DNA from 3 places in the Streptomyces sp. NPDC046931 genome. Region 2 is predicted to be linked to each of the others. Evidence: riboswitches for the same ligand, from Rfam matches in the RefSeq annotation. Region 2 holds a riboswitch; each other region holds the start of a gene.

Region 1 (7,437 bases), on a different contig from region 2:
CGTCGGGAACGGGGTGCCGTCGGGGAGCCTCGGAGCCGTCTCCACGACGTCCGGCTGCCCACACGGGCAGCGGTGCGCGATCGCGCACAGCCCGCGCGGGGTTCGGCCGAGCTGCTGCTGGATGGCCTCGACATCCGCGTCCGTGGGCTCGGTGCGCGGGGTGGGCGGCGGGGGCGTTTCCATGCGGTACGAAGTCTCTCTTGTGTCTCTGTCAGGCACTGTCGGGCACTGTCGGGCTCTGGGCCGGGCTCACCGGTCGGACGCGTCGGCCTTGTCCACCCCGTCCCAGACGCCCGCGTACCAGGGGCGCGCGAGGGCCGTCCGGTGCACACGGGACTGCCTGGCCGGGTCCGGGTCGACCACGGTGTACCCGGTCTCCCCCGGCATCACATAGTGCAGCCGCTTCCGGATCTGCTGCTGCGCGTACGCGTCGTCCTGCCAGCGCGCCTTGAGGTCGCGCAGTTGCTCGACCCGGTTGCGGGCCTCCTGCCGCTGCCGCTCCATGTCGGCGATCTCGGCGCGCTGGGAGACGTACTGCCGTATCGGGTACGCGAGCGCCACGACCAGCGAGCACAGGACGAGCGCGAGCAGGGCGGCCCGGCCCGTGAGCCGGGAGCGGCGGGCCTGGCGTCTGGTCTGGGAGCGGTACACCCGGGCCGCCGTCTGCTCTCCGAGCAGCCGCAGCCTGGTCGCGGTGGAGAACCGGTCACGGTCCTTCACGGCCATGTCTCCCGCCTCCCCTTCACACGTGCGTACGTCCCCGCACACGGTACGGGACCGCGTACGGGGACGTACGGACGACTGGCTCGGGCGCGGCCCTGGCCGCTCAGCCCTTGAAGCGCGGGAAGGCGCTGCGGCCGGCGTACACCGCGGCGTCGTCCAGGATCTCCTCGATGCGCAGCAGCTGGTTGTACTTGGCGACGCGCTCGGAGCGGGCCGGGGCTCCGGTCTTGATCTGGCCGCAGTTGGTGGCGACGGCCAGGTCGGCGATGGTGACGTCCTCGGTCTCGCCGGAGCGGTGGGACATCATGCACTTGAAGCCGTTGCGCTGGGCCAGCTCGACGGCGTCCAGGGTCTCGGTCAGCGAGCCGATCTGGTTGACCTTGACCAGCAGGGCGTTGGCGGCGCCCTCCTCGATGCCGCGGGCGAGGCGCTCGGGGTTGGTGACGAACAGGTCGTCGCCGACCAGCTGGACCTTGTCGCCGAGCTTGTCGGTGATGACCTTCCAGCCGGCCCAGTCGTCCTCGAACAGCGGGTCCTCGATGGAGACGAGCGGGTAGGCCGCGACGAGCTCCTCGTAGTACTCCGTCATCTCGGCGGCGGAGCGCTCCTTGCCCTCGAAGAGGTACTTGCCGTCCTTGTAGAACTCGGAGGCGGCGACGTCGAGCGCGAGGGCGATCTGCTCGCCGGGGACGTACCCGGCCTGCTTGATCGCCTCGAGGATGAGGTCGAGGGCCTCACGGTTGGAACCGAGGTTCGGGGCGAAGCCGCCCTCGTCGCCGAGGCCGGTGGACAGGCCCTTGCCCTTCAGCACCTTCTTCAGCGTGTGGTAGACCTCGGTGCCCCAGCGCAGGGCCTCGGAGAAGGACTCCGCGCCGATCGGGGCGATCATGAACTCCTGGATGTCCACATTGGAGTCGGCGTGCGAGCCGCCGTTCAGGATGTTCATCATCGGCACCGGCAGCAGGTGCGCGTTCGGGCCGCCCAGGTAGCGGAAGAGCGGGAGGTCGCTGGCCTCGGAGGCGGCGTGGGCGACGGCGAGGGAGACGCCCAGGATGGCGTTGGCGCCGAGGGAGCCCTTGTTGTCGGTCGCGTCCAGGTCGAACATGGCCTGGTCGATCAGGCGCTGCTCGGTGGCGTCGTAGCCGACCAGCTCCGGGCCGATCTGCTCGATGACCGCGAGGACGGCCTTCTCGACACCCTTGCCCTGGTAGCGGTTCGGGTCTCCGTCACGGAGCTCGATGGCCTCGAAGGCGCCGGTGGAGGCGCCGGAGGGAACGGCGGCACGACCCGTGCTGCCGTCGTCGAGGCCGACCTCGACCTCGACCGTGGGGTTGCCTCGGGAGTCCAGGATTTCCCGGGCTACGACGACGTCGATGGACGGCACGAGCATCTCCTTCGTGGATGTGACGCTGTTGGTGCGGGGCTGGTGTGCCTTGCGCCTAGAGCCTAACCGCCCCGGGGCGGCGGCCAGCCGACCGACCGTCCCGTGGACAGGGTGACGGTACCCATTGTTCCAGTACGGAACAAAGGCGGGGGGCCAAGAGGGGGCGCGGAAGCAAAAAGCCCCGCTCCGGCGCGTACGGGGGAACACGCACCGGAGCGGGGAGCCCGTGGGAACGGGGGCGGTCCTCACGCGGCCCCCGCTCCGGGGGCCGCGCTGGTGAAGGCACTGGGGGCCGGCCGACGGACAGCCGTCAGGGACCGGCCGGCTGTCACTTCAGGTGCAGCTGCTGGCCCGGGTAGATGATGTCGGCATCCTCGATGATGTCCTTGTTCAGCTGGAACAGCTTCTCCCAGCCGCCCTGGACGTGGTGCCGCTCGGCGATCGAGCTGAGGGTGTCGCCCTTGACGACCTTGTACTCGCCGTCGCCCTTCTCGACCTTCTTGCCGGTCGGGGTGGTGACGGTCTTACGAGGGGCCGGGCGCTGCGCGGAGCGGTTGGCTGTCTGGTGCTCGGTGGAGCGGGTGGTGGTGCTCTTCGCGGAGCTGCCGGCGCCGCTCGAGTTGCCGGTGGAGGCCGCGGCACCGCTGTAGGGGGTGCTGGACAGACCCGTGCCGCAGACCGGCCAGGCGCCCTTGCCCTGGCCCGCGAGGACCTTCTCGGCGACGGCGATCTGCTGTCCCTCGGAGGCCAGGTCTGCCCGCGGGGCGTAGGCGGTGCCGCCGTACGCGGCCCAGGTCGAGTTGGTGAACTGCAGACCGCCGTAGAAGCCGTTGCCGGTGTTGATGGACCAGTTGCCGCCGGACTCGCACCGGGCGACGGCGTCCCACTGGGAGGCGGTTGCGGCGGAGGCGTTGCCGGCCGCCATCAGCGGGGCGGCGACGGCGGCGCCGGTGACACCGGCGAGTGCAATGGCGCGGACGGCCTTGGACGGGCGGCGGTGCTTACCCTTACCGGAACACAGCATGGTTCGATCCCCTCACCGACGCCTGCGAGGTGAGCTGTCGGGTTCGGGCCGGTTGAGTTGCCCGGCCGCGCACCTCTCGGCGCGCGGCTCCACCCCTAGCCGCCCGGTCAACTCCCGGGTGCGGCACCTACCTTGGGTCCCCCGCTCCTGCCTACGGCGCTTGACGCGACGACTGTTCCCGTACGGCCGCTGGCAGGATTCGGCGTTGCGACCGTCGGGGCCCGCTGTGGCGAGCGATCACGACCGTAAGCATTCGATCGCCCCAATTTCAAAGACGATCAGGGCTTATGAGACTCATGTCTCACTCTCGCCAAACCGGACATTCAGCGCGAAGCAGGGCGCGAAGTGCCGCCGGTCAGAGGCGAGTTCAGGAATCGTCCCCGGACGACTCGTCCGCGAGCGCAAGGCTCTGACCGGGAACGATGAGGTCGGGATCGGCGCCGACCGTCTTCTTGTTCGCGTCATAGAGGGCGGCCCATCCACCTTTGACGTCAAGGGAGTCGGCGATCGCCGACAGATTGTCCCCGGGGCGCACGGTGTACGAGTCGTCGACGGTGTCCCGCGCGGCGGTGGCACCACGGGAGGCGTGACGGCCGGCCGTGTCGCCGGTACGGCCGTCCGCGGCGCTCTCGTCGGCACTGTCACCCCGGTGACGGCCGGCACCCGAGGCCTCGTCCGCATCCGAAGGCGCGCCGCTCTGCCCGGGCTTGTCCGCACCGTCGCGCTTCGTCGTGGCCGTGAGCGCGCCGAGCAGACTCCCCGATCCGCCATCGGTGCCGCTCTCGGTGGGGTCGGTGGCCGATGTCGAGGGCGAGGACGAGGAGGAGGACCAGGGAGAGGAGGGAGACGAGGAGGACGGTGTGGAGGACGGGGATGAGGGCGACGACGGGGACGCGGAGGAGGAAGACGGCGAAGAGGGCGACGACGGAGCCGAGGCGGACGGCCCGGAGGACTTCGATGAATGGGACTGCTGGGACCAGTTGGATGACTGGGACAGTCCGTCACCCATGCCGGAGTACGAGGACGAGAAGGAGCCGCCGCCGGAGGAGTCGCCGGCCAGGCCCGTGTCGACGTCCGCGGCAGCCGAGTCCTTGCTCAGGCCGGAGACCAGTCCGCAGGTGCTCCAGATGGAGACACCCCGGTCTTCGAGGATCTTCTCGGCGACGGCGATCTGCTGCGAGCGGCTGGCCTGGTCGGGGCGCTGGGCGTAGTCGAGACCGCCGTACCTGTCCCAGTCCTCCTGTGTCAACTGGAGTCCGCCGTAGCGGCCGTTGCCGGTGTCGGCGCTCCAGGTCCCGCCGCTCTCGCATTCCGCGACCCGGTCCCAGGTCGTGCCGCTGGCCGCACTCGCACCGGTGGCGCCGAGGAGCGGGATGGCGATCGCTGATCCGGTCACCCCCGCCGCGACGAGGAGTGCAGGAGCCTGGCGAGGGCGACGGTGACGACCGTTCCCGGAGAGCATGCGGTTGCCTTTCACACGACAGCAGTGACCAACGCGGCGGCCGTGGCGTACCGCCGTGCTGCTGCGTGAACGTATAACCAGACGATCACTTGTCACAAGTTAATGCAGCGCAGATCACGTGAAGATCACGGAGTTGAGAAAATGTCACCTTCCTGTGACCGTCGGCGTGTCCGCCACCTCACTTCGCCCCGCGGGCGCTATGTCGGTGATCTTTCTCCGGAACTGGTGTGAACTCCACAGGAAGCGTGCGCAATCCGCGCATGATGAGCCCTCCGCGCCAGCGCAGATCGGCAGAATCCACCGCGAGTCGCAGGTCGGGGAGACGGGTGAGGAGTGTGGCGAGGGCGGTCTGTCCCTCCAGCCGGGCGAGGGGGGCGCCGAGGCAGTAGTGGATGCCGTGGCCGTAACCGAGGTGCTGGTTGTCGCGGCGGGCGAGGTCGAGGACCCCGGGGTCGGCGAACCGCTCCGGATCCCGGTCCGCGGAGGCGAGCACCACGAGCACGGGGTCGCCGGGGGCGATGTCCTGCCCGCCGATGGTGAGCGGCCGGGTGGCGAACCGCCAGGTGGCCAGCTCCACCGGGCCGTCGTAGCGCAGGAGTTCCTCGACGCCGGTGGCGAGGAGATCCCTCTCGCCGCGGGCGAGCGAGGTCTGGAGGCGGGCCCGCTGCCCGGGGTGGGTGAGAAGGGCGTACGTACCGTTGCCGATGAGGTTGACGGTGGTCTCGAACCCGGCGAAGAGCAGGATGAAGGCCATGGCGGCGGCCTCGTTCTCGGTGAGGTGCTCACCGTGGTCGGAGGCGCGGATGAGGCCGGAGATGAGGTCCTCGCCGGGTCCGGGGGCGTCGGGCAGAGCCTCGCGCTTGCGGTGGATGAGGTCGGCGAGGTACCCGCGCATCTTCTTCACGGACCGTGCGACCCCGCCCCGGGGGCCTCCCTGGTGCCGGATCATCATGCCCGCCCAGTCCCGGAAGTCGTCCTGGTCCTCACGGGGGACTCCGAGCATGTCGCAGATCGCGTAGATGGGGAGCGGGAAGGCGAACTCGTGAATGAGATCGGCACAGCCGCGGTCCGCGAACCGGTCGATGAGCTGATCGGCCAGCTCCTGCACGCGAGGCGCGAACTCGGCGACGCGGCGCGGAGTGAACGCCTTGGAGACCAGCCGGCGCAGCCGGGTGTGGTCCGGCGGGTCGATGTTGAGCAGGTGCGTCATCAGCTCGGCCTTGCGCTCGCCGGGGATGCCGGTCTTCCCCTTGGCGTGCGCGGGCTCGTCGTGATGCGCCGGATTCTTGCTGAGCCGCTGGTCGGCGAGGGCCTCCTTGGCGTCGGCGTACCGGGTGACCAGCCAGGCCTCCACACCGCTCGGCAGCCGCGTCCGGTGCACGGGGGCGTGCTCGCGGAGCCAGGCGTAAGCGGGGTAGGGATCGGCGGCGAACTCCCAGGTGAAGAGTTCGGGAGCGGAGGTGGAAGAGGGGCAGGCGGGCTGGTGCTGGTCGGTCACTCCTCGACGGTATCCACGCCCGCCCCGTCCCGCCCCGCCAGGTCCCGGAGCAGCTGCCTCAGTCCGTCCCGAGCCCCTCGGCGTGGGTCCCGAGTCCCTCGGCGTCCGTCCCGGGCTCCCCGCTCACCGGGCCGAGCCCCTCGGCGGCCCGTACCGCGTCGCGGTAGGCGCGGGCGGCGGCTCTCAGGGCCGCCTCCGGGTCCACACCCTCCGCCTCCGCGTGCGCGGCCAGCGCCAGCAGTTCGTAGCCGATGCCCTCGCCCTGCGGCAGCGGCACCTCGAGGCCGGCCGAGCGCACACGGGACGACAGCTTCGCCGCCAGAGCCAGGCCCGGCTGCCCCAGGGGGACGCCCTCCGTCACCGACGTGCGCTGCTTCTCGATCGCCTTGGTGCGCAGCCAGTGCTCCTTGACCTCCTCCGGCGTCGTCGCGGTCTCGTCGCCGAAGACGTGCGGGTGGCGGTGGATCAGCTTGGCGACGATGCCGCCCGCCACGTCGTCGATGGAGAAGGGGGCCTCCGGGTCCTCCTCGGCGATCCGGGCGTGGAAGACGACCTGGAGCAGGACGTCGCCCAGCTCCTCGCGCAGTTCCTCCCGGTCGCCCGCCTCGATCGCCTCGACCAGCTCGTACGCCTCCTCGATGCCGTACTTGGCGAGGCCCTGGTGGGTCTGCCGCGAGGACCAGGGGCACTCGGCGCGGATACGGTCCATGACCTGCACCAGGTCGAGGAGGCGGGAGCCCGGAAGGTCGTACGACGCGGGGAGCAGCTCCAGCTCCGGCATCCGCACCCGCCCCGAGCCCGCCAGGCGGGCCAGGCCGTCGGTGAGGTGCGGCTCGCCCTCGCCGGTCGCGACGACCACCACCGTGCGGCCGCCGGCACACGCGTCGACCAGCTGCTGCGCGGTCGGGGCGCCCTCCTCGACGGTGATGCCCGCCTCGCGCAGATACGGCAGCTGCGGGTGCGCGCCGTCCGCGCACAGGACCCGGTCGGCGTCGCGCAGCGCCTGCCACGCGGGCCAGGACAGCAGGCCGGGCGCGACCCGGTGGCTGGTGGTGAGCAGGACGACCCGGCCGGGGCCGGCGGATGTCTCCGCGTCCCGGCCCTGGTCGGGGGCGCCTTCGAAGCTGGTTGCGTTCACCCTTCGAACGTAACCCACGGCGCCCACGCGCCCGGAAGTCTTCCACAGGCGGGTGGACGGCCCTCCCGAACGCCGGTGCCGCGCCCCTGCTACGCCGCCTGCCGCTCCCCGGCCGTCGTGACCTCCTTGACCCAGGGTGTCTTCGTGTCCGCCCGGCTGCTCTTCTGCACGTCCCAGGTGCCGTAGCGCGGGTTCAGGTCGATGTTCA
Region 2 (7,437 bases):
ACGGAGACGTGGTACTGCCACCTCTCCAGCTACCGAGTCCCGTCCGGGACGACCGTGAGGGCCGGCCAGCCGATCGCGTACTCCGGCAACTCCGGCAACTCCACCGGTCCCCACCTGCACTTCGAGGTACGGCCGAGCGGGGGCGCCGCGATAGACCCGCTGCCCTGGCTGCGCAGCCATGGGCTGAACCCCACCTGACCGACCCGCCAGATCGACGCGCGGCCGGGCCCCCGCCCTTCGGCGGGGGCCCGGCCGTCGCGGTCTACCGGTTGCCTACCGGCTCTACAGCTTCTCCACCGGCGCGTACCGCAGCAGGAGCCGCTTCGGCTTCGTGTCGCCGAAGTCGATAGTCGCCTCCGCGTTCCCGCCCGTGCCCTTCACGCCGACCACCGTGCCCAGACCGAACTGGTCGTGGGTGACGCGGTCGCCGACCGCCAGGGAGACCACCGGCCTCTCCGTCGCACCGCCCCGGCGGGTGGCGAAACCGGAGGCGCCCGCGGCCGAGGACCGCGACCGGGACGACGACAGCGACGACGACAGGGAGGCCGCCACACCCGAGACCGGACCCGAGGAGGGGGTACCGGAGGATGCGCCCGTCCGCTTCCACTCCACGTGCTGGTCCGGGATCTCCTCCAGGAAACGTGAGGGCGGGTTGTACGAGGGCTGGCCCCAGGCGCTGCGCATGGCGGACCGGGTGAGGTAGAGCCGCTCCCGCGCGCGGGTGATGCCGACGTACGCCAGGCGCCGCTCCTCCTCGAGCTCCTTGGTCTGGCCGAGCGCACGCATGTGCGGAAAGACGCCGTCCTCCATGCCGGTAAGGAAGACCACCGGGAACTCCAGGCCCTTCGCGGTGTGCAGGGTCATCAGCGTGATGACGCCGTTGCCCTCCTCCTCGTCGGGGATCTGGTCGGAGTCGGCGACCAAGGCGACCTGCTCCAGGAAGTCGGCCAGCGTGCCCGCCGGGGCCGGTGCCTCCGCGGTCGCCGCGCCTTCGCCGCGCTCCTGCTCGAACTCCAGGGCCACGGCGGCGAGTTCCTGGAGGTTCTCGATACGGGTCTCGTCCTGGGGGTCGGTCGAGGCCTGGAGTTCGGCCAGATAGCCGGTGCGTTCCAGGACGGCTTCCAGGACCGTGGCCGGGCCCACGCCCGACTCCACGATGGTCCGCAGCTCCTCCATCAGCGCGTTGAACCGCTTGACGGCGTTCGTCGAGCGGGCCGCCATGCCGTACGCCTCGTCCACGCGGCGCAGGGCCTGCGAGAAGCTGATCTTCTCCCGCTGGGCCAGGGCGTCGATCATCGCCTCGGCGCGCTCACCGATGCCCCGTTTCGGCACATTCAGGATGCGCCGCAGCGGAACGGAGTCCTCCGGGTTCGCCAGCACCCGCAGGTAGGCCAGGACGTCCCGGACCTCCTTGCGCTCGTAGAAGCGGACGCCGCCGACGACCTTGTAGGGCAGGCCGACGCGGATGAAGACCTCTTCGAAGACACGGGACTGGGCGTTGGTGCGGTAGAAGACGGCGACGTCGCCCGCCTTGGCCTCGCCCTGGTCGGTGAGACGGTCTATCTCGTCGGCGACGAACTGCGCCTCGTCGTGCTCCGTGTCGGCGACATAGCCGGTGATCCGCGCGCCCGCGCCCGCATGGGTCCACAGGTTCTTGGGGCGGCGCGACTCATTGCGTTCGATGACCGCGTTGGCGGCGCTCAGGATCGTCTGCGTGGAGCGGTAGTTCTGCTCCAGGAGGATCGTGGTGGCGTCCGGGTAGTCCTCCTCGAACTGGAGGATGTTGCGGATGGTGGCGCCGCGGAAGGCGTAGATCGACTGGTCGGCGTCACCGACGACGCACAGTTCGGCGGGCCGCAGGTCGTCCTCGCCGGGCGGTACGCCCCCGGGGCGGTCGCCGGCCGCCGGGCCGACCAGCTCGCGGACCAGGGCGTACTGGGCGTGGTTGGTGTCCTGGTACTCGTCGACGAGGACGTGGCGGAAGCGGCGGCGGTAGTGCTCGGCGACGTCCGGGAAGGCGCGCAGCAGGTTGACCGTCGTCATGATCAGGTCGTCGAAGTCGAGTGCGTTCGCCTCGCGGAGCCTCGACTGGTAGAGCGCGTACGCCTGGGCGAGGGTCTTCTCGAACCCTCCCCCGGACTCCGTCTGGGAGGTGCCCCCGGCGACCTGGGCGGCGAAGTCCTCCTCGTCGATCAGCTCGTTCTTGAGGTTGGAGATCTTGGCGCTGAACGACTTGGGCGGGTACCGCTTGGGGTCGAGGTCCAGGTCGCGGCAGACGAGCGCCATCAGACGCTTGCTGTCGGCGGCGTCGTAGATCGAGAAGGAGGACGTGAAGCCGAGCTTCTTGCTCTCGCGGCGCAGGATGCGGACGCACGCACTGTGGAAGGTCATCACCCACATCGCGTTCGCGCGCGGGCCGACGAGCTGCTCGACGCGCTCCTTCATCTCGCCCGCGGCCTTGTTGGTGAAGGTGATCGCGAGGATCTGCCCGGGATGGACGCCGCGTTCGCCCAGCAGATAGGCGATGCGGTGTGTGAGCACACGGGTCTTGCCGGAGCCGGCGCCGGCGACGATGAGCAGCGGGGAGCCGGCGTGCACGACCGCCGCGCGCTGGTTCTCGTTCAGCCCCTCGAGCAGCGCCCCCGGGTCGAGCGCCGGGCGGGGAGCACCGTCGCGGTAGTAGGAGTCCCGGACCGGCGGCAGGTCGAACCGACCGCCGAACAGATCGTCCGGAACCCGCTCCGGAGCGTGATCGTCGTCGGGCGGCGGGGGCTCCTCCTCATGGGCCGGGGTGGCCTGGAGGTCCGCCAGGAAGCTGTCGTCAAAGAGGCTGCTCATCGCTCTCCGAGTCTAGGGCGCCCCGCCGACAACCGGCCGCCGTCCCGAAAACTCGGCGCCCCCGACCCGGGCGCGGCCCGGCGTCACCGTCCGGACGCGCCCGTTCACGGTCCGCGCTCGACGAGGGTTTCCGGGAGTCGAGACCACGAAAACGTATCGGGCATATCGCACCTCAACCTTCACAGGGGCCACAGGAGTTGGCTACCGTGCCGGGCAGGCCGTACGACCCCCACCGGCGAAGGTCGCCGGGCCGCGCGGCCTCTGCCGAATCCGGTGCGCCCCATGGCAGCCGGAGCCGGGGACCCACCCGACCTGGGGTGAATCGGTCGACCGCCCCGTGGGGCACGGCCGTAGGGCACACCTTCCGGAACCACCCGCCCGAACCCGACAGCTAACCCGGTAGGCGGAGTACGGAAGGAGACGCCTCTCATGGCGCCGCACCGCAAGTCCCGCCCCTCGGGCCCCCGCATCGCGGGCATACGGACCCCCGCCCTCGCGACGGCGGCCCTCACCTCCATGGCGCTGCTCTCCCAGACGGCGCAGGCCGCGCCCTCCGCCGACGGCCGACCCAGCGTCGAGGAAGTCGAGAAGAAGGTCGACGACCTCTACCGCCAGGCGGAGTCGGCCACCGACAGATACAACGCGGCCAAGGAAAGGACCACCAGGCAGCGCCAAAGTGTCGACACGCTCCTCGACGACGTCGCCCGGCGCACGCAGAAGCTCAACGACGCGCGGGAAGAGCTGGGTTCGTTCGCCGCCGCGCAGTACCGGACCGGGGCCGCGGCCCCCGACACGGCCACTTTCCTGCTGGCCGACAGCCCCCAGGACTACTTCGACCGAACCCAGCTGATGAGCCGGCTCACCAGCCGTCAGAAGGAGGCGGTCGACCAGTACGTCACCGACCAGGCCGCGACGATGAGGAAGCGGCAGGAGGCCACCGACAGCCTCCGGTCGCTCACCGAGTCGCAGGCGGCGCTGCGGTCCGCCAAGACGGACGTCCAGAAGAAGCTGGCCGACGCGCGGCAACTGCTGTCCGAGCTGACCGCGCAGGAGAAGGCGCGGCTCGCCGCGCTCGAGAAGCGGAAGCAGGAGGAGGCCCGGCGCCAGGCGGAGGCGCTGGCCCGGCGGCAGGCGGCCGCGCAGCCGGAGCAGCCGTCACCGAGCCCGACGACCGGCGCCTCGAGCCCCACGACCGGCGCCTCGAGCCCGACGACCGGCACGTCGAGCCCGACGACCGGCACGTCGAGCCCGACGACCGGCTCGCAGGGATCCTCCGCCGCGGACTCCTCGTACGCGACGAAGGCCGCGAAGGCCCTCGCCTTCGCCCGCGCGCAGATCGGCAAGCCTTATGTGTGGGGAGCGACGGGCCCCGGGTCATACGACTGCTCGGGCCTGACCCAGGCCGCGTGGAAGGCCGCCGGGGTGACGCTTCCACGCACCACGTACGACCAGGTGAACGCCGGCACGACGGTGCCGCTCTCCGAGGCCCAGCCGGGTGACCTGGTCTTCTTCTACGACGACATCAGCCACGTCGGCGTCTATATCGGCAACGGCATGATGATCCACGCCCCGAAGCCGGGTGCCTACGTGCGCGAGGAGTCGGTCTACTACGGCGGCGCGTCGATCATCCACAGCGTGGTGCGACCCGCCTGAGACCGGCGGCGCGGGTGCCGGTCGGGCAGGACGCGCGCGTGGGGTTGTTTTCGGGGTTCACGCGCGCGTGCCCCGTACGCAAGCCGTGTGCGCGTCCCTAGCATCGGGCGCATGTCTGGCTCCTTTGCGCTCCGCACCTGGTGGGCGCAGCGTCCGCCCGCCACCGGGGCCGCCGCGTTGGCGACCGGCGTTCTGTCGGTCGGGCTGCACCAGACCGGGTACGAGGTCCTCTCGCGTGTCCTTTTGGCACTGGCGGCCGCCGCCTGGCTCGGAATGGCAGCCGACATCGCCGTACGGCTGCTGCGGGGCCGCCCGGAATGGCCCGTCGGCTCCCCGGCCGCGCTCACCGTGGTCCCGGCCACCACCATGCTGGGCACCCGGTTCGCCGCCCTGGACCGGCCCCAGCTCGCCGAGGCCGTCCTCGTGCTGGGCTTCGGGCTGTGGGTTGTCCTGGTCCTCCTGGTCGTACGGAACTGGGAGCGCGGTATGCCCGGGGCGGTGTTCCTCGGATGCGTGGCGTTGGAGGGGATCGCGGTGCTCGGGGCGGTGCTGGCCGCGAGCCTGCGGGTGGCCTGGCTCGCCCACACCGCGCTGGTGCTCTTCTGGCTCGGCCTCGCCTTCTACGTGGCCGGGCTGTGGTGCTTCGACCGGCGGCAGGTGGCCGCCGGCACGGGCGACCACTGGATGGCGAGCGGTGCGCTCGCCCTCTCCGCGGTGGCCGGGGCGCGGCTGATCGCCGCCGCCGGCACCGGCCTGTACCTGTGGAACAAGGACGACAACACGGTCCTGCGGAGCGTCACCATCGCCCTGCTCGCCCTCGCCTTCGTCTGGTACTGCGTGCTGGCGGTGGCCGAACTGCTCCGGCCGCGCACCGGCTACGACGTACGGCGCTGGCCGACCGTCTTCTCGATGGGAACGATGGCGGTGGCGGCGCTGTCCGTCGCCGGCCCCCTCCGGGCGGCGTGGCTGCGCGGTCCCGGCGAGGTGCTGCTGTGGATCGCGGTGGCCGCCTGGTGTGCGGTACTCGTGGGAGCGGTCAAGTCCCTCGCGGACGGCGTCAGGTCCACAGCACGGCGATGAAGACGTTCGCCGTGGTCAGCGCACCGACCAGGGCGAACAGGGGCTTCTCGACCTGCTCCTCGTCGCGCTTCACGTAGACCAGGCCGAGGATCACGATCAGCAGGGCCAGCTTGACCCCGATCTTGATGGTGTTGACGTGGTGGTGGTCCGCCTGGTTGAGGCCGACCAGGGCCATGCCCGTGACCAGCATGGTCAGTGCGCCGTGCAGCATTCCGGGCACGAAACGGGCCGTGCCCCGGCCCATCGCCTTCATCTGGGTGAGGAAGCCGCCGAGGAGCGCGGCTATCCCGACGATGTGCAGGCCGACGAGGAGATGGATGAGTACGTCCATGGAGTCGGAGCCTAGTGAGGGGCGCGGAGGGCTCGGACACCGGCCCACGCGGTGTGACGGCGCTCGCACGGCCGGCCTCAGGGGCGACCGGGCGGCGCATATATGCGCCCTATAGCACTACGTCGTGTCGCCGTGCCCCGGAAATGGCCGCAACGGTCACCACACAGCGTGAAGTCGGCGGCCTAGCAGCGGGATCACGGTCACATACGGTCACCGTCAGTCTGGTCGAGCCACTTCCGTACATTGCGTCACGGGACGGTCACGGTCGGGCTTAACGTCCTCCACCAGGTGACCGGCTCCCCACCGCCGCCCGGGCCAGGGGCGGCCGCCGGACACCCCCGCCGAGAAGGTCCGGCGGCGGCCTGTTCCCCCTGTGCGGGCCGCCGCCGGACGCGTGACACCGCCCGTCGCCCCGGCGGCCGGAGGAAAGGACGTGACGGTCAGGTGGCAGCGCACCGCAAGCCCAGACAGCGTTCGCTCGGCGGGGCCACGGCCCGGACCGCCGCCACGATCGCCCTCGCGGGAGCGGCGTCCGCTGCCGGCTTCGACGGGACCGGACACGCCGAGCCGCCGCTTTCCCCGGCCCAGGCCAAAGCCGAGGTGGACCGGCTGTACCGGGAGGCGGAGGTCGCGACCGAGAAGTACAACGGGATGAAGGAGCAGGCGGACCGGGCCGCGCGACGGCTCAATGCGCTGCGGGACGAGGCCGCTCGCCGCACGGACCGGCTCGACTCCGCGCGCGAGGCGTTGGGCTCGGCCGCGGCGGCGCAGTACCGCGGGGGCGGCATCGACCCGTCGGTGCAGCTCCTGCTCTCCTCGGATCCGGGACGGTACCTGGACGACGCCGCGTTCGCCGAACGGGTCGACGGCCGGCAGGCGGCGGCCGTGGCGAGCGTACGCGCGCAGTTGCGCGAGATCGAGCGGCTACGCGGAGCCGCACGCGTGGAACTGGCCTCTTTGACCTCGCGGCAGGCGGAGCTTCGGCGGCAGAAGCGGACGGTCACCGAGAAGCTGAGCGAGGCACGGCGTCTGCTGTCCCGGCTGACGGGAAGTCAGCTCGCCGAGCTCACCGGGGCCGGCGGCGCGGGGCAGGCGTCACGGTCGGCGGGGCGGGGCCTGCTGGGGACGGTCCCGGCGTCGGAAGCGACCGCGGAGGCACCCGACGGCCGGGCCGCGGCAGCGGTGGCGTACGCGTACGGCAAGCTCGGCAGCCCCTATGTCTGGGGAGCCACCGGGCCCGACGCCTTCGACTGCTCGGGGCTGGTGCAGGCCGCGTACCACTCGGCGGGCGTCTCGCTGCCCCGGACCACATACGCCCAGATCGGCGCGGGCCGCCGCATCCCGCGCTCCGCACTCCTCCCGGGCGACCTCGTGTTCTTCTACTCCGGGGTCAGCCATGTGGGGATCTACGTGGGACACGGCCAGATGATCCACGCGCCGAACCCGTCGGCGCCGGTACGGCTGGCACCGATCGACGAGATGCCGTTCGCGGGGGCCACGCGGGTGGTGTGAGCCCACCACGCCCGGACCGGAAT
Region 3 (7,437 bases), on a different contig from region 2:
ACCGTGGCCGGCGGCCGTTCCGCCGGGCGTGGGGGGTCGGTGCGCTGGGCCTGGGGCGAGGTGCTGGCCGCGGCGGACAGAGCCTCGGCGAGCCCGCCCAGCTCGACGTGGACCACGAGCACCGGCTTGGCGGGGGCAGCCGCGGCGGCCGAACGGAGGGCCTCCGCCAGGGCGGCGTCCCCGGCCGAGGTCTCCCCCACCGCCGGTATGGCCGTCACGACGACGGCATCGCAGGCGTCGCCGGCCAGCGCCGTGGTCAGCGCCCCGCGGAAGTCCTCGGCCGACGCCTCCGTCGTCAGGTCGAGCGGCGGCAACGGGCGCAGCCCTTCCGTCAGGCACGCGTCGTAGGTCAGCAGGCCCAGCGACTCGGAGTTGCCGAGGATCGCCACCCGGGGCCCGGCGGGCAGCGGCTGGCGGGCCAGCAGCAGCCCCGCGTCCACCAGTTCCGTGATCGTGTCCACCCGGATCACCCCGGCCTGCCGCAGCAGCGCGGAGACCGTGGCGTGCGGCAGGCGCGTGGCCCGTACGGCATGGCCCTGGGGGGCGCTTCCGTGCCGCGCGCCCTGCACCACGACCAGGGGCTTGGCCGCCGCCGTGCGCCGTGCGAGCCGGTTGAACTTGCGCGGGCTGCCGATGGTTTCCAGGTACATCAGGGCGACGTCGGTGTCCGCGTCCTCGTACCAGTACTGGAGGACGTCGTTGCCCGAGACGTCCGACCGGTTTCCGGAGGAGACGAACGTCGACACGCCGGTCACCCCGGTGACGCCTCCGCCGCGGCGGTGCAGCCGGGAGAGCAGTGCGATGCCGATGGCGCCGGACTGGGCGAACAGCCCTATGCGCCCGGTGCGCGGCATCTCGGGCGCGAGGGAGGCGTTGAGCCGGACGTCCGGCGAGGTGTTGATGATCCCGAAGGCGTTGGGCCCGATGATCCGCATCCCGTACGACCGGGCCTGCCGCACCAGCTCCCGCTGGCGCTCCCGTCCCTCCGGCCCGCTCTCGGCGTATCCCGCGGAGATCACCACGAGCCCCTGCACCCCGTGCTCGCCGCACTCGGCGACGACCTCGGGGACGTGCTCCGCGGGGACGGCGACGACCGCGAGGTCCACCGGCTCGGGGATCTCGCGGACGGAGCGGTGGGCGGGCACCCCGTCGAGTTCCATCGGGTCGGCCTCGAAGGCCTTGTTCACCGCGTACAGGTGGCCGGTGTAGCCGCCGTCCTTGAGGTTGCCGAGGAGGCTGCGGCCCACTCCCCCGGGTGTGCGGCCCACCCCGATCACGGCGACCGAGCCGGGCGCGAGCAGTCGCTGCACCGATCGCGCCTCGGCCCGCTGCTCCCGCGCCCGCTGCACGGCCAGCGACCGGTCGGTGGGCTCCAGGCCGAACTCCAGGTGTACGACACCGTCCTCGAAGCTGCGCTTCTGCTGATACCCCGCGTCGGTGAACACCTTGATCATCCTGGTGTTGGCGGGCAGCACCTCGGCGGCGAACCGGCGGATGCCACGCTCCCTGGCGACCGCCGCGATGTGTTCGAGGAGGGCGGACGCGACCCCGCGTCCCTGGTGCGCGTCCTGCACGAGGAAGGCCACCTCGGCCTCGTCGGCCGGCGCGGAGGCGGCCCTGCCGTCGGCCCCGATGCGGTCGTAGCGGACGGTGGCGATGAACTCGCCGCCGATCGTGGCCGCGAGTCCCACCCGGTCCACGAAGTCGTGGTGCGTGAAGCGGTGGACGTCCCTGGCGGACAGCCGGGGGTACGGAGCGAAGAAGCGGTAGTACTTCGACTCGTCCGAGACCTGCTCGTAGAAGCTGACGAGGCGCTCGGCGTCGCCGGCGGTGATGGGTCTGATGCGCGCGGTGCCGCCGTCGCGCAGCACCACGTCGGCCTCCCAGTGGGCGGGATACTCGTACCGGTCCGACGCGGTCTGCATGGGCCCCAGAGTACGGCTCGCGTCCGACAACAGCGCGAGGCAGGCTGGGGGAACCGAGCGGGCGCCGTCCAACATGCGGACCCGCCCGGGGAGGGGGCTTCCGCCCGGTCCGGGAACGCTTCATCATATGGAAAACTGGTCTAGACAACCCTGAACTCCTGAAGGGCAGCAACACATGGCTGAGCGCCGCGTCAACGTCGGCTGGGCCGAGGGCCTCCACGCCCGCCCCGCCTCCATCTTCGTCCGGGCAGCCACGGCCTCCGGGATCCCCGTGACCATCACCAAGGCCGGCGGCAACCCCGTCAACGCCGCCTCCATGCTGGCGGTTCTCAGCCTGGGCGCCCAGGGCGGCGAGGAGGTTGTCCTGGCCTCGGACGCGGAAGGTGCGGATGCCGCGCTGGACCGCCTGGCCAAGCTGGTCGCCGAGGGGCTCGAGGAGCTTCCCGAGACGGTCTGACCCTTCGCACACCACGGTCATGGAAGCCGCGCCGCCCTCGGGTCGGACGCGGCTTCCGCCGTCTTCGGGCACCACCGAATTGCGCCTCGGCCCGGCCGTACGAGAAATGCGGCACCGTCGCGAGAATTAAGCGCGGCACGCCGGAATCACGCACGCCGATTTGGTCGTGCGCATGAGAACGAGGACAGCGGAAATAGACCCCGCCGAATATCCCTCTTTGTATACGGCGTCCGTGTTAATGCCGGACCCCCGACACGTTTACGGCATGTTGCGAAGTCCTCACACGTTCCGCGCGGTCGCCCCCCGCGCCGGGGAAGCGCAGCCGGTGCGCGGCCGTCGCGCGCTCGGCGTGCAGCGCCGTGAGGGCGCGCGCCCGCTCACTGTCCCCGCGTGCGACGGCGTCCACGATGCCGCCGTGCTCGGCCCACGACTCCACGGGGTTGGCCGGCACCTCGACCGTGTACATCCAGGCGATCTTGTGCCGCAGCTGGCCGAGCGTCGAGGTGAGCGCGGGGCTCCCACAGGACTGGGCCAGCGTCTCGTGAAACCATCCGCCCAGAGAGCGCAGATCCTCGCCGGTGCCCCTCCTGGCGCGCTCCTGGCCCAGCCTGACCAGGCCGCGCAGCACCTTGAGATGGGCCGCGGTGCGGCGCTGGGCGGCCCGAGCGGCCCCCAGCGGCTCCAGCAGCATGCGCATCTCCAGCAGGTCGGCGGCCTCCTGATCGGTGGGCTCCGCGACACACGCGCCCGCGTGTCTGCGGGTGACGACGAAGCCCTCGGCCTCCAGGGTCCGCAGGGCCTCGCGCACGGGGACACGGGAGACGCCGTAGCGGCGGGCCAGGAGCTCCTCGGTGAGCCGGCCGCCGCGCTCGTAGACACCCGCGACGATGTCATCACGGATCGCCGTGCATACCGAGTGCGCCGGAATACGCATGACCGACCTCCGCCTTAAACCCCGTGAAACGTCGACGGTTGACGTGTGTTCCGTCGACTCTATTGCAGCGGGGCCGAATTTCCGACGGCAGACCGGATTCCATGGATATTTTTTGGACAGACAACAGTTCGAAACAATGATGGCCCCGGCCGGTGAGCCGGGGCCATCACATCCGGGCGCGCCGCACGGCGGCCGGCCGTCAGACGTTCACGCCGTGCGACCTGAGATAGGCGACGGGGTCGATGTCGGAGCCGTACTCCTGGCTCGTGCGCGCCTCGAAGTGGAGGTGGGGACCGGTGGTGTTGCCGGTGGCCCCGGACAGACCGATCTGCCGGCCGGGAGTGACGCTCTGGCCCACGGAGACACCGATGGACGACAGATGACCGTACTGCGTGTACGTGCCGTCGTTCATCTTGATGACGATCTGGTTGCCGTACGCGCCGCCCCAGCCGATCTCGACGACGGTGCCCGAGCCCACGGCGTGCACGGGCGTGCCCGTGGCGGCGTGGAAGTCGATGCCGGTGTGGGTGCCGGAGGACCACAGGGAGCCGCCGGACTTGTAGCCGGTGGAGACGTAGGAGTGGAAGACAGGCGTCACATACGCGTTGAGACGCTCGCGCTCGGCCTCACGGGCCGCGCGCTCCTTGGCCTCACGTTCCTTGCGCGCCTTCTCCGCGGCCTGCCTGCGCGCCGCCTCCGCGGCCTTCTTCTGCTCGGCGGCCTGCTTCTGGGCGGCTGCCTGGGCGTCGATCTTCTCCGCGACCGAGTCGCCGAGGGCGAGGGCCCGGATCAGTCCGGTCTCCTGGACGGGCTGCCCGGCGGCGAAGGCCGGGGCGGCGAGGGTGCCGATGACGCCGGTGGTGCTGAGCGCCGCGACGCCCATGGCGTTCGTGGTCGTACGCCGCATGCGGCTCGGACGGCGGTGCTTCCCGGTGGCGCAGGTGAACGCCATGAAGTGGCTGGTCCTTTCCTTCCCTCTCGCCTACCGGGTTAGCTGACGGGTTCGGAGCAGGAAGGTCTCCTACGGGCTGACGCCCGATTCACCCCAGGGACTGCATGAGCCCCCAGCCGCGAAGGCGCGAGGGCAAGGTGGGTCCCCGGCTCCCCTGGCTCGCGCCGTACGGGGACTCGGCGATGGCTGTCCGGTGCCGCGGGTGCGGCGCACTGCCTGACGGACAGCCCGACAGACGCTAGAAGCGCTCTCTTCGGGTCGGCAAACCGATCAGGGGGTTTGTAGCGCATCCCACAGGGCAGAGGGGCGGTCTCTGTGGCAATACGGACAAACTCACGAGTGAGCCCGAACGAGCGGGCCCTGGTGACGCAAGACGTCACCAGGGCCCCTTCGGAACGTCGCCGTCCCGGACGCGTACGAGGCGTCTCTACTCCGCCCGTACGACGCGGACTTCACCGATGCCGAGCGCCTTGACGGGCTCCTCGATCTGCGCGGCGTCGCCCACCAGGATGGTCACCAGACGGTCCACGGGGAAGGCGTTCACGACCGCGGCCGTGGCCTCGACCGTGCCCGTCTCGGCGAGCTTCTGATACAGCGTCGACTGGTAGTCGTCCGGCAGGTGCTGTTCGACCTGGTCGGCGAGCGTGCTCGCGACGGCCGCCGCGGTCTCGAACTTGAGCGGTGCCACACCCACCAGGTTCTGCACGGCGACGTCTCGCTCGGCGTCCGTCAATCCCTCGGCGGCGAGGGTGCGCAGCACCTTCCAGAGGTCGTCGAGCGCGGGGCCGGTGTTCGGCGTGTCGACGGAACCGCTGATGGCCAGCATCGCGGCGCCGGTGCCGTCGGGCACGGAACGCAGCACCTGGCCGAACGCCCGCACACCGTAGGTGTAGCCCTTCTCCTCGCGCAGGACGCGGTCCAGGCGGGAGGTGAGGGTGCCGCCGAGGCAGTACGTACCGAGCACCTGTGCGGGCCACACCCGGTCGTGGCGGTCGGCGCCGACGCGGCCGATGAGCAGCTGCGTCTGGACCGCGCCGGGGCGGTCGACGATGACCACGCGGCCGCTGTCGTCCGCGGTCACCGGGGGCGCGGGACGCGGCTTGGCGGGCGCCGCCGTCCAGGCCCCGAGCGTCTCGCCGAGGAGCGCGTCGAGGTCGACGCCGGTGAGGTCGCCGACCACGACGGCGGCGGCGGTCGAGGGCCGCACATGCCGCTCGTAGAAGGCGCGGACCGCCGCGGAGTCGATGGCCGCGACCGTCTCCTCGGTGCCCTGGCGCGGGCGCGACATCCGCGAGGACGCCGGGAACAGCTGCTTGGAGAGCTCCTTGGCGGCGCGGCGGGCCGGGTTGGCGGTCTCGTGCGGGATCTCGTCGAGGCGGTTGCGCACCAGGCGCTCGACCTCGCTGTCGTCGAACGCCGGTGACCTCAGGGCGTCGGCGAGCAGTCCGAGCGCCTTCGGAAGGCGGGAGACCGGCACTTCGAGGGACAGGCGCACACCGGGGTGGTCGGCATGCTGGTCGAGGGTGGCGCCGCAGCGCTCCAGCTCGGCGGCGAACTCCTCGGCCGAGTGCTTGTCGGTGCCTTCGGAGAAGGCGCGCGCCATGATCGTGGCGACGCCGTCGAGGCCGGCCGGCTCAGCGTCCAGGGGCGCGTCGAGGAGCACCTCGACGGCGACGACCTGCTGGCCGGGGCGGTGGCAGCGCAGCACCGTCAGACCGTTGTCCAGCGCGCCGCGTTCGGGCTCGGGGAACGCCCAGGGCCGGGCCGTGCCGGGCTGGGGCTGCGGGTGGAAGTCCATGGTCGCGAGCTCGGTCACTTCGCCGACTCCTCGTCGTTGCTGGTGCCTTCGGCGCCGGTGTTCTCGGCGGCTTCCGTGGTCTCGGCCCCGGCCGCGACCGGCTCGTACACGAGCACCGCGCGGTTGTCGGGGCGCAGGCGGGCCTTCGCGACCTCCCGCACCTCCTCGGCGGTGACGGCGAGCACCCGTCGCACGGCGGTCAGGGCGAGCTGCGGGTCGCCGAACAGCACGGCGTACCGGCACAGTTCGTCGGCGCGGCCGGCGACCGTGCCGAGCCGGTCGAGCCACTCACGCTCCAACTGGGCCTGGGCACGCTCCATTTCCTCGGTCGTGGGGCCCTCCTCGGCGAACCGGGCGAGCTCCTCGTCGATGGCGGACTCGATGACGGGCACCTCGACGTCGCCGGAGGTCTTCACATCCAGCCAGCCCAGCGAGGGCGCCCCGGCGAGCCGGAGCAGGCCGAAGCCGGCGGCGACGGCGGTGCGGTCACGCCGTACGAGCCGGTTGTAGAGACGGGAGGACTCGCCGCCGCCGAGGATGGTGAGGGCCAGATCCGCCGCGTCGCACGCGCGCGTGCCGTCGTGCGGCAGCCGGTAGGCGCCCATCAGGGCGCGCGCCGGGACCTCCTCCTCGACGACCTCGCGCAGCTGCTCGCCGATGACGTCGGGCAGCGAGCCGTCGCGCGGCTCGGGCTTGCCGTCGTGGGAGGGAATCGACCCGAAGTACTTCTCGATCCAGGCGAGGGTCTGCTGCGGGTCGATGTCGCCGACGACCGACAGAACGGCGTTGTTGGGCGCGTAGTACGTGCGGAAGAAGGCGCGCGCGTCCTCCAGGGTGGCCGCGTCCAGGTCCGCCATCGAGCCGATGGGCGTGTGGTGGTAGGGGTGGCCCTCCGGGTAGGCGAGCGCGGTCAGTTTCTCGAACGCGGTGCCGTACGGAACATTGTCGTAGCGCTGGCGGCGCTCGTTCTTCACGACGTCCCGCTGGTTCTCCATGGACTCGTCGTCGAGGGCGGCGAGCAGCGAACCCATGCGGTCGGCCTCCAGCCAGAGGGCGAGCTCCAACTGGTGGGCCGGCATGGTCTCGAAGTAGTTCGTGCGCTCGAAGCTCGTGGTGCCGTTCAGCGAGCCGCCCGCGCCCTGCACCAGTTCGAAGTGGCCGTTGCCCTTCACCTGCCCCGAACCCTGGAACATCAGGTGCTCGAAGAGGTGGGCGAGGCCGGTGCGGCCGTGGACCTCGTGACGCGATCCGACGTCGTACCAGAGGCACACCGCCGCGACCGGGGTCAGGTGGTCCTCGGAGAGCACCACGCGCAAACCGTTGGCCAGGCGGTGCTCGGTCGCTGTCAGGCCCCCGGAGCCTGCCTCGGCT

What was found. Region 2 has a riboswitch for cyclic di-AMP ahead of ABZ876_RS02895 (NlpC/P60 family protein). Riboswitches for the same ligand answer to the same signal wherever they lie in the genome.
Positions count from the first base shown of each region.
Region 1: linked by a shared signal. The riboswitch ahead of ABZ876_RS10180 (transglycosylase family protein) and the one ahead of ABZ876_RS02895 (NlpC/P60 family protein) in region 2 are both predicted to bind cyclic di-AMP.
Region 3: linked by a shared signal. The riboswitch ahead of ABZ876_RS26395 (M23 family metallopeptidase) and the one ahead of ABZ876_RS02895 (NlpC/P60 family protein) in region 2 are both predicted to bind cyclic di-AMP.

Region 1 is NZ_JBEYWX010000004.1:93,218-100,654, forward strand. Features, by position in the region: gene ABZ876_RS10165 (DUF501 domain-containing protein) at 1-183, opposite strand, end outside; gene ABZ876_RS10170 (septum formation initiator family protein) at 250-726, opposite strand; gene eno (phosphopyruvate hydratase) at 827-2,113, opposite strand; gene ABZ876_RS10180 (transglycosylase family protein) at 2,436-3,131, opposite strand; cyclic di-AMP (ydaO/yuaA leader) riboswitch at 3,136-3,300, opposite strand; gene ABZ876_RS10185 (transglycosylase family protein) at 3,499-4,593, opposite strand; gene ABZ876_RS10190 (cytochrome P450) at 4,772-6,091, opposite strand; gene ABZ876_RS10195 (nucleoside triphosphate pyrophosphohydrolase) at 6,150-7,229, opposite strand; gene ABZ876_RS10200 (SurA N-terminal domain-containing protein) at 7,319-7,437, opposite strand, start outside.
Region 2 is NZ_JBEYWX010000001.1:639,514-646,950, forward strand. Features, by position in the region: gene ABZ876_RS02885 (peptidoglycan DD-metalloendopeptidase family protein) at 1-198, shown strand, start outside; gene pcrA (DNA helicase PcrA) at 283-2,838, opposite strand; cyclic di-AMP (ydaO/yuaA leader) riboswitch at 3,091-3,259, shown strand; gene ABZ876_RS02895 (NlpC/P60 family protein) at 3,268-4,491, shown strand; gene ABZ876_RS02900 (tellurite resistance/C4-dicarboxylate transporter family protein) at 4,603-5,571, shown strand; gene ABZ876_RS02905 (hypothetical protein) at 5,549-5,902, opposite strand; gene ABZ876_RS02910 (NlpC/P60 family protein) at 6,347-7,414, shown strand.
Region 3 is NZ_JBEYWX010000017.1:45,005-52,441, forward strand. Features, by position in the region: gene ABZ876_RS26380 (GNAT family N-acetyltransferase) at 1-1,925, opposite strand, end outside; gene ABZ876_RS26385 (HPr family phosphocarrier protein) at 2,101-2,382, shown strand; gene ABZ876_RS26390 (GntR family transcriptional regulator) at 2,618-3,316, opposite strand; gene ABZ876_RS26395 (M23 family metallopeptidase) at 3,516-4,268, opposite strand; cyclic di-AMP (ydaO/yuaA leader) riboswitch at 4,281-4,460, opposite strand; gene ABZ876_RS26400 (pitrilysin family protein) at 4,696-6,084, opposite strand; gene ABZ876_RS26405 (pitrilysin family protein) at 6,081-7,437, opposite strand, start outside.